One region of the Kitasatospora sp. NPDC004745 genome, then DNA from elsewhere that is predicted to be linked to it. Evidence: riboswitches for the same ligand, from Rfam matches in the RefSeq annotation. Region 1 holds a riboswitch; each other region holds the start of a gene.
What was found. A riboswitch is a leader RNA that binds a small molecule or an ion and turns the genes downstream of it on or off. The one in region 1 is predicted to bind cobalamin.

Region 1 (3,266 bases):
GCGGCCCGCAGCGGGAGGGTCTCGCGCAGGGCGGGCTCGTCGACCTGGACGACGGCGGCGCCGGCGGCCTCCAGGTCGACGACCTCGTCGCGCAGGGCGAGGGCGACCTGCCGGGCGGTGTCGGCGAGCGGCTGGTCGTCGCGGACGAAGGACCAGGCGAGCATGGTGACCGGCCCGGTGAGCATGCCCTTGACCGGGCGGTCGGTGAGGCCCTGGGCGTAGCGGAACCAGTCGACGGTCATCGGGTGCGGCCGGGAGATGTCCCCGGCGAGCACCGGCGGGCGCACGTAGCGGGTGCCGTAGGACTGCACCCAGCCGTGCCGGGTGGCGAGGTAGCCGGTGAGCTGTTCGGCGAAGTACTGGACCATGTCGTTGCGTTCGGGCTCGCCGTGGACGAGGACGTCGAGGCCGGCCTTCTCCTGGAAGGCGATGACCTCGCGGACTTCGGCCTCGATGCGCCCGCGGTAGCCGTCGGCGTCGATCCGCCCGGCGGCGAGGTCCGCGCGGGCAGTGCGCAGCTCGGTGGTCTGCGGGAACGAGCCGATCGTCGTGGTGGGCAGCAACAGCAGTCCGAGGCGGGCGCGTTGGGCCTCGGCGCGCTGCGGGTAGGCCTGCGGGCGGCGGGCGTCGGCCGCGCTGACGGCGGCGGCCCGGGCGCGGACGGCCGGGTCCCGGGTGATCGGGGAGCCGGCGCGCGAGGCGAGGTCGGCGCGGTTGGCGGCGAGGTCGGCGGCGATCGCGCCGGTGCCCTCGCGCAGGCCGCGGGCGAGCAGGGCGGTCTCGGCCGTCTTCTGCCTGGCGAAGGCGAGCCAGCGGGCGATCTGCGGGTCCAGGTCCCGTTCGGCGGTGGCGTCGAGGGGGACGTGCAGCAGCGAGCAGGAGGTGGCGACGTCGACGCTGCCGGCGAGGCCGAGCAGGGTGGCCAGGGTGGCGAGCGACTTCTCCAGGTCGTTGATCCAGATGTTGCGCCCGTCGACCACGCCGGCGACGAGCCGCTTGCCGGGCAGCCCGCCGACGGCGGCGAGGTCGTCCAGGTTGGCGGCGGCGGGGCCGGTGAAGTCCAGGGCGAGGCCTTCGACCGGGGCTGCGGCGAGCACCGGCAGGGCCGCGCCGAGGCGGTCGAAGTAGCTCGCGACGAGCAGCCTGGGCCGGCTGGTGAGGGCGCCCAGCTCGCGGTAGGCGCGGGCGGCGGCGTTCAGCTCGGCCGGGGTGCGGTCCTGGACGAGCGCGGGTTCGTCCAGCTGCACCCACTGCGCACCGGCCGCCTGCAGTTCGGCGAGCAGTCGCGCGTAGACGGGCAGCAGCCGGTCGAGCAGGGTGATCGGCTGGAAGTCCTCGGCGACGCCGGGGGCGGGCTTGGCGAGCAGCAGGTAGGTGACGGGGCCGACCAGCACCGGGCGGGCGTCGTGACCGAGGCCGAGGGCCTCGCGCAGCTGCGCGACCTGGTGGTCCGGGTCGGCGGTGAAGACGGTGTCGGGGCCGAGTTCGGGCACCAGGTAGTGGTAGTTGGTGTCGAACCACTTGGTCATCTCCAGCGGAGCGACCTCCTGGGTGCCGCGCGCCATGGCGAAGTACCCGTCGAGCGGGTCGGCGTCGACCGCGGCGCGGTGGCGGGCGGGGACGGCGCCGACGGCGACGGTGGTGTCCAGCACGTGGTCGTAGAGCGAGAAGTCGCCCGTGGGGACTTCGTGGACGCCGGCCTCGGCGAGCTGCCGCCAGTTCTCCCGGCGCAGGTCGGCGGCGGTGGCGAGCAGGGCGTCGGCGGTGACGGCGCCCTTCCAGTACCCCTCGACCGCCTTCTTGAGCTCCCGGTCGCGGCCCTGGCGGGGGTAGCCGTGGGTGGTGGCGCGGGTTGCCGCGGCTGCGGACTTCGTCGTCAAGGGACTCTCCTTCGCGAGTCTGCTTCCTCTGGTCCCCGGGGACGGGACGAGGGTGCGAAGGGGTGCCCGACCGGGCGCGGCCGCGGGCGCAGGGATGCGCCGGACCCGCCTGGTGTGCACGCCGACCCGCCCACGAGGTCACCGGGATGTCCGCGCGCGATCGGTCGCGTGCGGGCAGTGGCAGGTCTTCGGACTCGCGGGCGCGGCCGCCCTGGTCAGGGCGGTCACCTACTGGCCGTCGCTTCCCAGGCCCGTCCGGGCCCAGTGCGTATGACGGCGGTCGTTCCCACTCACCGCTGCGGGGCAGTCCCGGAATGGCCACGTGAATGGCGTCACCGGGTTCCCTCTTGCGACGCGCCTGCCTGGCGGACAGGGCGAACCAGCTGCCCGGCCAGCCTAGTGCGAACCCGCGGCCGGGGGCGCGGAAATCCCACCACGTGTCCACGGGGTGAGACGTGGCCGGTCCCCCGGCGGCACCGGCCGTCGCGGCGGCCGTGGAATCCGCCCACCGCGACGGGCCCGACCGCACTCCGACGCGGCGCTCGACCCGCCGTTCGACCGCGGGTCCCCGCAGCTCCGGCGTGCGCTCGTACGCCGACGGCCCAGCCGTGAGGGGATCCCGGCGGGCCGAGCCCGGTCCGCGGACGCGCCGGAGGGCACGGCCCCGGCGTCCGGTCACCGTCACCCGAACGGCGGCTGCCCGTATCCGAGCGCCGGGCCGTCGCGTTGGTACGGCACCAGCTGGTGGGCCGACATCCGACCGCTCTGGTACCACCCGACGACGACAGCGGCAGAAGAGGGCGACATGCTCCAGATCTCAGTCGAGGACTCCGAGATCGGCCCGGGCGAGGCCCACCGGTGGCACCTGGTCCCGTTGACCGGCGGCGACCCCGCCCCGCGCCGGATGACCGGTTACAACCAGGCGAAACATTTCACCGTGGCCCAGCACGCCCAGAGCGTCGACGAGCCGATCCGCTCCTACGTCGCGGCCAGCTTCGAACTGGCCGGTCCGGTCGACCTGGACGCGCTGGCGGTCGCGCTGCTCCACCTGGTGCGACGTCACGAGGTGCTCCGGGCGGTCTACCAGCCGCTGGGCGGGGACCTCGGCTGCGAGGTCCTGTCGCCCGGGGAGGTGGCCCTCAAGCACGTCTACGCCGGCCCGTTGGAGACGCCCGCGGAGGTCGAGCGCCACCTCCACGACGCGTTCAAGGAGGTGGACACCCTCTCCTGGCCGCTGATCACCATGGGCGCGGTGGTGCGGCCGGAGTCGACCACCGTCTGGTTCTCCTGCGACCACCTGGTCACCGACGGCCTCTCCAGCGCGATCGCCGTCAACGACATCACCACGGCCTACCGGAGCCTCACCGCGGCCGGAACCGCCACCGA
Region 2 (3,266 bases), on a different contig from region 1:
GACCCGCGTACGCATCAGACATGCGTCGAGCCTACGAAGCCGCACCCCGTTCCGCCCGCCGAGCACTCCCGAGGGGGCACGTCGCCGCTGCCCGCACGCCCCGGCTCGCACCCCGGGCCGACCGGTACGGGGCTGTCACTGCTCGGACGGCTGCCAGCGCTGCTCGACCCCGGCCAGCTTCCAGTAGCCGATCGCCGCGGCCCAGACCACCACGAAGAGCCCGGCGATCGCGTACCCGACGTTGTCCAGCGAGATGTCCGCGATCCAGCCGCTCACCGGGTCGGTCAGGTCGAGCTTCTCGTGCAGCACGCCGACCAGTTCGATCGTGCCGATGACGAAGGCCACCGCGATCGACAGCCCCGTGATCGTCAGGTTGTAGTACACCTTGCGCACCGGGTTGGAGAAGGCCCACTGGTACGCGAAGTTCATGAACGTCCCGTCCAGCGTGTCGAACAGGCTCATCCCGGCCGCGAAGAGCAGCGGCAGGCAGACGATCGCGTACCAGGGCAGCCCGGCCGCCGCGCCCGAGCCCGCCATCACCATCAGGGTGACCTCGGTCGCGGTGTCGAAGCCCAGGCCCAGCACCATGCCCACCGGGAACATCTGCCCCGGCCGGGTGATCGACCGCGTCGCCCGGTTCAGCACCCTCGCCAGGAAGCCGCGCGAGTTCAGGTGCTCCTCCAGCTGCGCCTCGTCGTACTTCCCGGCCCGCATCGCCCGGAACACCTTGAGGATGCCCACCAGCGCCGCCAGGTTGAGCGCGCCGATCAGGTACAGGAACGCGCCGGAGGCCGTCGTGCCGACCATCCCCAGCCACTGGTGGGTCGTCGACTCGTCGTCCATCAGGGTGTTGGCCAGCTGGGCGCCGCCCGCCACCAGGGCGGCCATGATGACCACCATCGAGGAGTGCCCGAGGGCGAACCAGAAGCCCACCGACACCGGGCGCTTGCCGTCCGCCATCAGCTTGCGGGTGGTGTTGTCGATCACCGCGATGTGGTCGGCGTCGAAGGCGTGCCGCATGCCGAGGGTGTACGCGGTGATGCCCAGGCCCACCCCGAAGACCTGGGTACCGACCGCGTAGTTGTGGGGCGCGACCAGGAAGAACAGCGTCCCGAACGCGACGACGTGCATGGCCAGGATCACGCCCATCAGTCCGGCCGTGCGGACGGTGTCCTCGCGCTTCCAGCGGAACGTCGGCAGTGCGGACGGCGTCGCCGGCGCCCCGGGGTCGGCGGTTTCGGGCAGGGTCATACGCGGATCACGCTCCAGCACCTCGTGGAAAGACTTCGTGAGATGCCGTGGCCGGTCTCCTGGCTTACGGGGCACCCGTACCCGCCTTCCCAGACGCGCGAAGCGCCCAGTGGCGTCGTGGATACGGACGACTCCCCCCGATCACAGTGGCGAGGGCCGCTCCGGACTGGGACCCCTGAGGGTCCGTCACCGGTCTTCCCGAGCACCACGGCGGGCAACACCGTAGGGGGCCCGGCTCCACCCATGCAAGGCTGCGCACCTGCGCAGGTGTCCAGGATCACAGGCCCCGGCCTGCGAGAATGTCCACATGCATCTCGTACCGGCCGACCGCGCGGACCACCGCACCATCGACGGACACCGGGTCTGCGAGGCCATCGCCGCCATCGGCGACACCGCGCACGTCCGCACCTGGGCCGAGCGGTTCTCCCTGCTCGCCGACCCGGGCCGGCTCGCCCTCCTGCTCGCCCTGCACCGCGCCGGCCCGCTCGCCGTGACCGACCTCGCCGTCGCCACCGGTATGCGCGACCCCGCCGTCTCCCAGGCCCTCCGACTGCTCCGCACCGCCGGCGTGGTCACCGGCGACCGCGACGGACGCGTCGTGCGCTACCGGCTCGTCGACGACGCCCTGCGCCCCCTCCTCGACCCCTGCGCCGCCGCCGACCACCACGAACCCACCGCTGCCACCGGCTGACCCGCCCCGGACGGACCCGCCGGAGCGGGGCCGGATGAGTACGATCTTCGTGTGCTGAACCGCCTGCGGCGCCGGCCCCGGCCCTGGCCCGACGAAGACCGCTGGGAGACCTGGCCCGTCCGGGCCCGCGTCCTCGCGGTCGCCCGCACGCTCACCTCGGCCACCCGGGTGCTCGACGTGCTCACCCTGCTCGTCCGCCCGCAGCTCGGCGTCCGGTGCTACCTCACCGTCAACCCGGGCTCGGCGTTCACGGCGGGCCTCGGCCCCTACCTGGCCGACCAGCAACCCGCCGTCACGGTCATCCCGTGGGAGGAGGCCGTCCGGTACGAGTTCGACCTCGCGGTGTCCTGCGCGGTCCACGCCTCCATGCACCGGCTGCGCGCCCCGCTCGTCGTCCTCCCCCACGGCGCCGGCTACAACCGCCTGGTCGCCGAGTCCACCGGGGACGGGGTCAGTGCCGCCGGCCTGTCCCGTCAGGAGCTCACCCACCGGGGGCGGGTCTTCCCCGCGGTCATCGGGCTGTCCCACGAGGAGCAGTTCGAGCGGCTGGCGGCCACCTGCCCCGAGGCGCTGCCGCACGCACGGGAGGTCGGCGACCTCACCTTCGCCAGGATGCTGGCCAGCCGCGGCCGGCGGGACGCCTACCGCGCCGCCCTCGGGGCCGTCGACGGCCGGCGCCTCGTCGTCGTCACCTCCACCTGGAGCAGGCACTCCCTGGCGGCGCACTGCCTCGACCTGCCGCGCCGGCTGGTCACCGCGCTCCCCGCCGACGAGTACGCCGTGGCCGTGGTCCTGCACCCCAACGTCTGGGACCGGCACGACCCCGAACTGCTGCTGGCCACGGCCCGGGGCTCCGGCCTCAGGCTGATCCCCCCGCACCAGGGCTGGCAGACCGCCCTGGTCGCCGCCGACCTGCTGATCGGCGACCACGGATCGGTCTCCTTCTACGGCGCGGCACTGGACCGCCCCACCCTGCTGGTGGCCACCGGCGCCGCCGAACTCGACCCGGGGTCCCCCACCTACGCCTTCGGCCAGGCGGCGCCCGCGCTCGACCCGGACGGCGACCTGCACGCCCAGCTCGAAGCGGCCGTCGCGACGTACGACCCGGAGCTGCTGCGCCCCGTCACCGACCGCTCCCTCGGCCAGCGCGACCGGGCCGTCCCGGCCCTGGCCCCCGTCCTGTTCGGCTTCCTGGCGGACAAGGTCGACGACCTCACCACCCCCACCGCCCTGCCGCCCTACCCGGCCCCGGTACCGCTCCCGGCGGAGCGGCCGACCGCCTACGACGTCGAGGGCGAGTGCGCGGACGGCGAGGTCTCGGTAC
Region 3 (3,266 bases), on a different contig from region 1:
GGCCGCCAGCAGCTCGACCACCTGCTGCACGGCACCCCCGTGACCACCCACCTGGCCGAGCGAATACCCGGCACGCCCCAGCTGTACCTGCCGTTGGCCGGCGCCGCCGCCGACGCCAACGGCATCTTCGGCGCCCGGGTGCTCAGCCTCTGCTTCGCCCTGCTCACCACGGTGCTGCTGTACTCGCTGACCCGCCGGCTCTTCAACGAGCGGGTGGCGATCTGCTCGATCGCCGGCTACGCGGTGGTGCAGTCGACCGTCGTCGTCGGCTTCTACGCCGCGCCCGAGGCGCTCGCCGTCCTGCTGGTCGCCCTGGCGGCCTGGGTCACGGTGTTCACCGCGCGCCGCCCGGTGGCCCTCGTCCTGCTCGCCGCGCCGGTCGCCGCCCTGGCCTGCGCCGTCGCGTACTCCGCGGTGTTCACGCTGCCCGCGCTGGTCGCGCTGGCGGCGGCCACCGCCTGGCCGCGGCGACGGCTCGGCCCGGCCGCCCTGCGGGCCCTGCTGCTCGCCGCCGGCACGGTGGGCGCCCTGCTGCCGTTCGGACTGCTCGGCAAGGTCGCCGGGTGGTCCCCGGCCCACGGGCAGGGTTCCCGTCCGGTCGGCGAGATCCTGCTGAACACCGTCCAGTGGGGCGGTCTGTTCACCGTCCTCGCGGTGGCCGGCACGATCGCGTACGCCCGCCGCGAGCAGCTGCTCGAGTCGCCGGAGAACGACGGCGTCACCACCACCCGCGCCCAGCGCGCCCTGCTGGGCACCGCCCTGACCTGCACCGCCCTGCTGGTCCCGGCGGTCCACCTGGCGCTTGGCACCTCGGGGGCGCTGTTCCGGCACCTGGGCTTCGGGATGCTGCTCGCCGCCCCGCTCGCCGGGGTCGGCCTCACCCGGCTGGTCGGCGCGCACTTCCGCCACCCGCAGCTGGGCATCCTGGTCTGGGTCGCCCTGCTCGCGCTCGGTCTGGAGCAGTCAGCGCTGCGTTACCAGAACGGGCCCGACTCCGGCCGGCTGCTCGCCGTCCTGCGGGTGCACGCCACGCCGCAGGGCCACTACCTGACCGAGGTCGACGGGCTGCCCGAGTACTACCTCGGCGCCGTCAGCCGGCCCGAGCAGTGGACGTCGGCCCGCTCCGGGACGGACTACCGGGACGCGGCGGGTGTCGAGCATCACGGCGACGAGGGCAGCGCCGCCGCGATCAAGGACGGCTACTTCACCGTCGTGGTCCTGGACAGCACCGCCCCGGCCGCCACGGACCGCGTCCTGGCGACGGCGCTGGCGAGCGGCGGGCACTACCGGTTGATCGCCCAGTTCACCTCTCCGACGGGCGATTCGAGCACCTACAAGGTCTATCTGAAGCACTGAACGGCCGCCGGGCCCACCGTGGCCCACGACACGTCGGCCACAACATATGGTGCCGCCGCAGTCAGCCGCCACTAGATGTATGCTCACTCCTGCTGTCAAAGCAGGGGAACCCGGTGCGAGTCCGGGACTGCCCCGCAGCGGTGTGCGGGCGGCTCGACAAGCCGCGCCCGCGAGTCCGAGTACCTGCCGACGGTGTGCGCCACGGCCCTCCCGCAGAGGCCGCGCCAGCACGAGCAGTACCTTCCGGGCCTCGCGGGCGGGCCGGGGACGCCACCGTCGCGCGACGCACTCCTGCGTACGCGCCGTGCTCCCCTGCCCCGTTCGGCCCGGACCCGATCACCGCCGCCGATCGCCGCCAGGAGAGAGCGCCTTGACCACCGCTGCCTCAGCCACCCTGCCCGCCCAGGGCTCCGGTTCCGCCCCCGCCGCCCCGACGGTCTCCGACCCCGGCGGCGCGCTGCTGCGGCTGCTCACCGACCGTAGTGTCGATCTCCCCCAGGTGGACCCCGGCCATGTCGCCGCCGCCGCGCTGCGCGGCCGCCACGCCGGCTCGGACTTCGCCGAGCTGCGCGGGCTGGCCGTGGACGCCGCCGCGTCGATGATCGCCGAGGACCCCCAGTACTCGAAGCTGGCCGCCCGCCTGCTCGCACTGGAGATCGTCGACGAGGCCGACAGCCAGGGCGCGACCTCGTTCGCCGCCTCGATCGCCGTCGGCCACGCCGAGGGCCTGATCGGCGACGCCACCGCCGCCTTCGTCGCCAAGCACGCCGCCGCGCTCGACGCGCTGATCGACCGGCAGGGCGACGACCGCTTCGAGTACTTCGGCCTGCGCACCGTGCAGTCCCGCTACCTGCTGCGCCACCCGATCACCCGCAAGGTCGTCGAGACCCCGCAGCACTTCCTGCTCCGCGTCGCCTGTGGCCTGGCGGTCGGCGACACCGAGCAGTCCGTGCGCGAGGTGGCCGAGCTGTACCGCCTGATGAGCCGGCTGGAGTACCTGACCTCCTCGCCGACCCTGTTCAACTCCGGCACCCGCCACCCGCAGATGTCGAGCTGCTACCTGCTCGACTCGCCGCTGGACAACCTGGACTCGATCTACAGCCGCTACGCGCAGATCGCCCGCCTCTCCAAGCACGCCGGCGGCATCGGCCTGTCGTACTCGCGCATCCGCTCCCGCGGCAGCCTGATCCGCGGCACCAACGGCAAGTCCAACGGCATCGTCCCGTTCCTGCGCACCCTCGACTCCTCCGTCGCCGCGGTCAACCAGGGCGGCCGTCGCAAGGGCGCCGCCTGCGTCTACCTGGAGACCTGGCACGCCGACATCGAGGAGTTCCTCGAGCTGCGCGACAACACCGGCGAGGAGGCGCGCCGCACCCACAACCTCAACCTGGCGCACTGGATCCCGGACGAGTTCATGCGCCGCGTGAACGCCAACCAGGACTGGTCGCTGTTCTCCCCCGCCGACGTCCCCGAGCTGGTCGACCTGTGGGGCTCCGACTTCGACGAGGCCTACCGCAAGGCCGAGCAGGCCGGCAAGGCCGTGCGCACCATCCCCGCGCAGACCCTGTACGCCCGGATGATGCGCACCCTGGCGCAGACCGGCAACGGCTGGATGACCTTCAAGGACGCCTCCAACCGCGCCGCCAACCAGACCGCGCTGCCCGGCCGCACGGTGCACTCCTCCAACCTGTGCACCGAGATCCTGGAGGTCACGGACGACTCCGAGACCGCCGTCTGCAACCTCGGCTCGGTCAACCTCGGCGCGCACGTCGCCGAGGGCGCGTCGGCGGAGGACCTGCTCGGCGCGATGGACTGGGAGCGGCTGGACGCCACCGTGCGCACCGCCGTCACCTTCCTCGACCGCGTGGTGGACATCAACTTCTACCCGACCGTCGAGGCCGGCACCTCCA

Region 2: linked by a shared signal. The riboswitch ahead of ACFYUY_RS11165 (HoxN/HupN/NixA family nickel/cobalt transporter) and the one ahead of metE (5-methyltetrahydropteroyltriglutamate--homocysteine S-methyltransferase) in region 1 are both predicted to bind cobalamin.
Region 3: linked by a shared signal. The riboswitch ahead of ACFYUY_RS36295 (ribonucleoside-diphosphate reductase subunit alpha) and the one ahead of metE (5-methyltetrahydropteroyltriglutamate--homocysteine S-methyltransferase) in region 1 are both predicted to bind cobalamin.

Annotation. Positions count from the first base shown of each region.
Region 1 covers NZ_JBIALK010000014.1:94,874-98,139, reverse strand. Annotated here, with positions in the region: gene metE (5-methyltetrahydropteroyltriglutamate--homocysteine S-methyltransferase) at 1-1,880, opposite strand, end outside; cobalamin riboswitch at 2,059-2,262, opposite strand; gene ACFYUY_RS22735 (condensation domain-containing protein) at 2,686-3,266, shown strand, end outside.
Region 2 covers NZ_JBIALK010000004.1:494,232-497,497, forward strand. Annotated here, with positions in the region: gene ACFYUY_RS11160 (aminopeptidase P family protein) at 1-22, opposite strand, end outside; gene ACFYUY_RS11165 (HoxN/HupN/NixA family nickel/cobalt transporter) at 136-1,251, opposite strand; cobalamin riboswitch at 1,283-1,476, opposite strand; gene ACFYUY_RS11170 (metalloregulator ArsR/SmtB family transcription factor) at 1,559-1,942, shown strand; gene ACFYUY_RS11175 (hypothetical protein) at 1,994-3,266, shown strand, end outside.
Region 3 covers NZ_JBIALK010000036.1:36,807-40,072, reverse strand. Annotated here, with positions in the region: gene ACFYUY_RS36300 (glycosyltransferase family 39 protein) at 1-1,356, shown strand, start outside; cobalamin riboswitch at 1,398-1,562, shown strand; gene ACFYUY_RS36295 (ribonucleoside-diphosphate reductase subunit alpha) at 1,751-3,266, shown strand, end outside.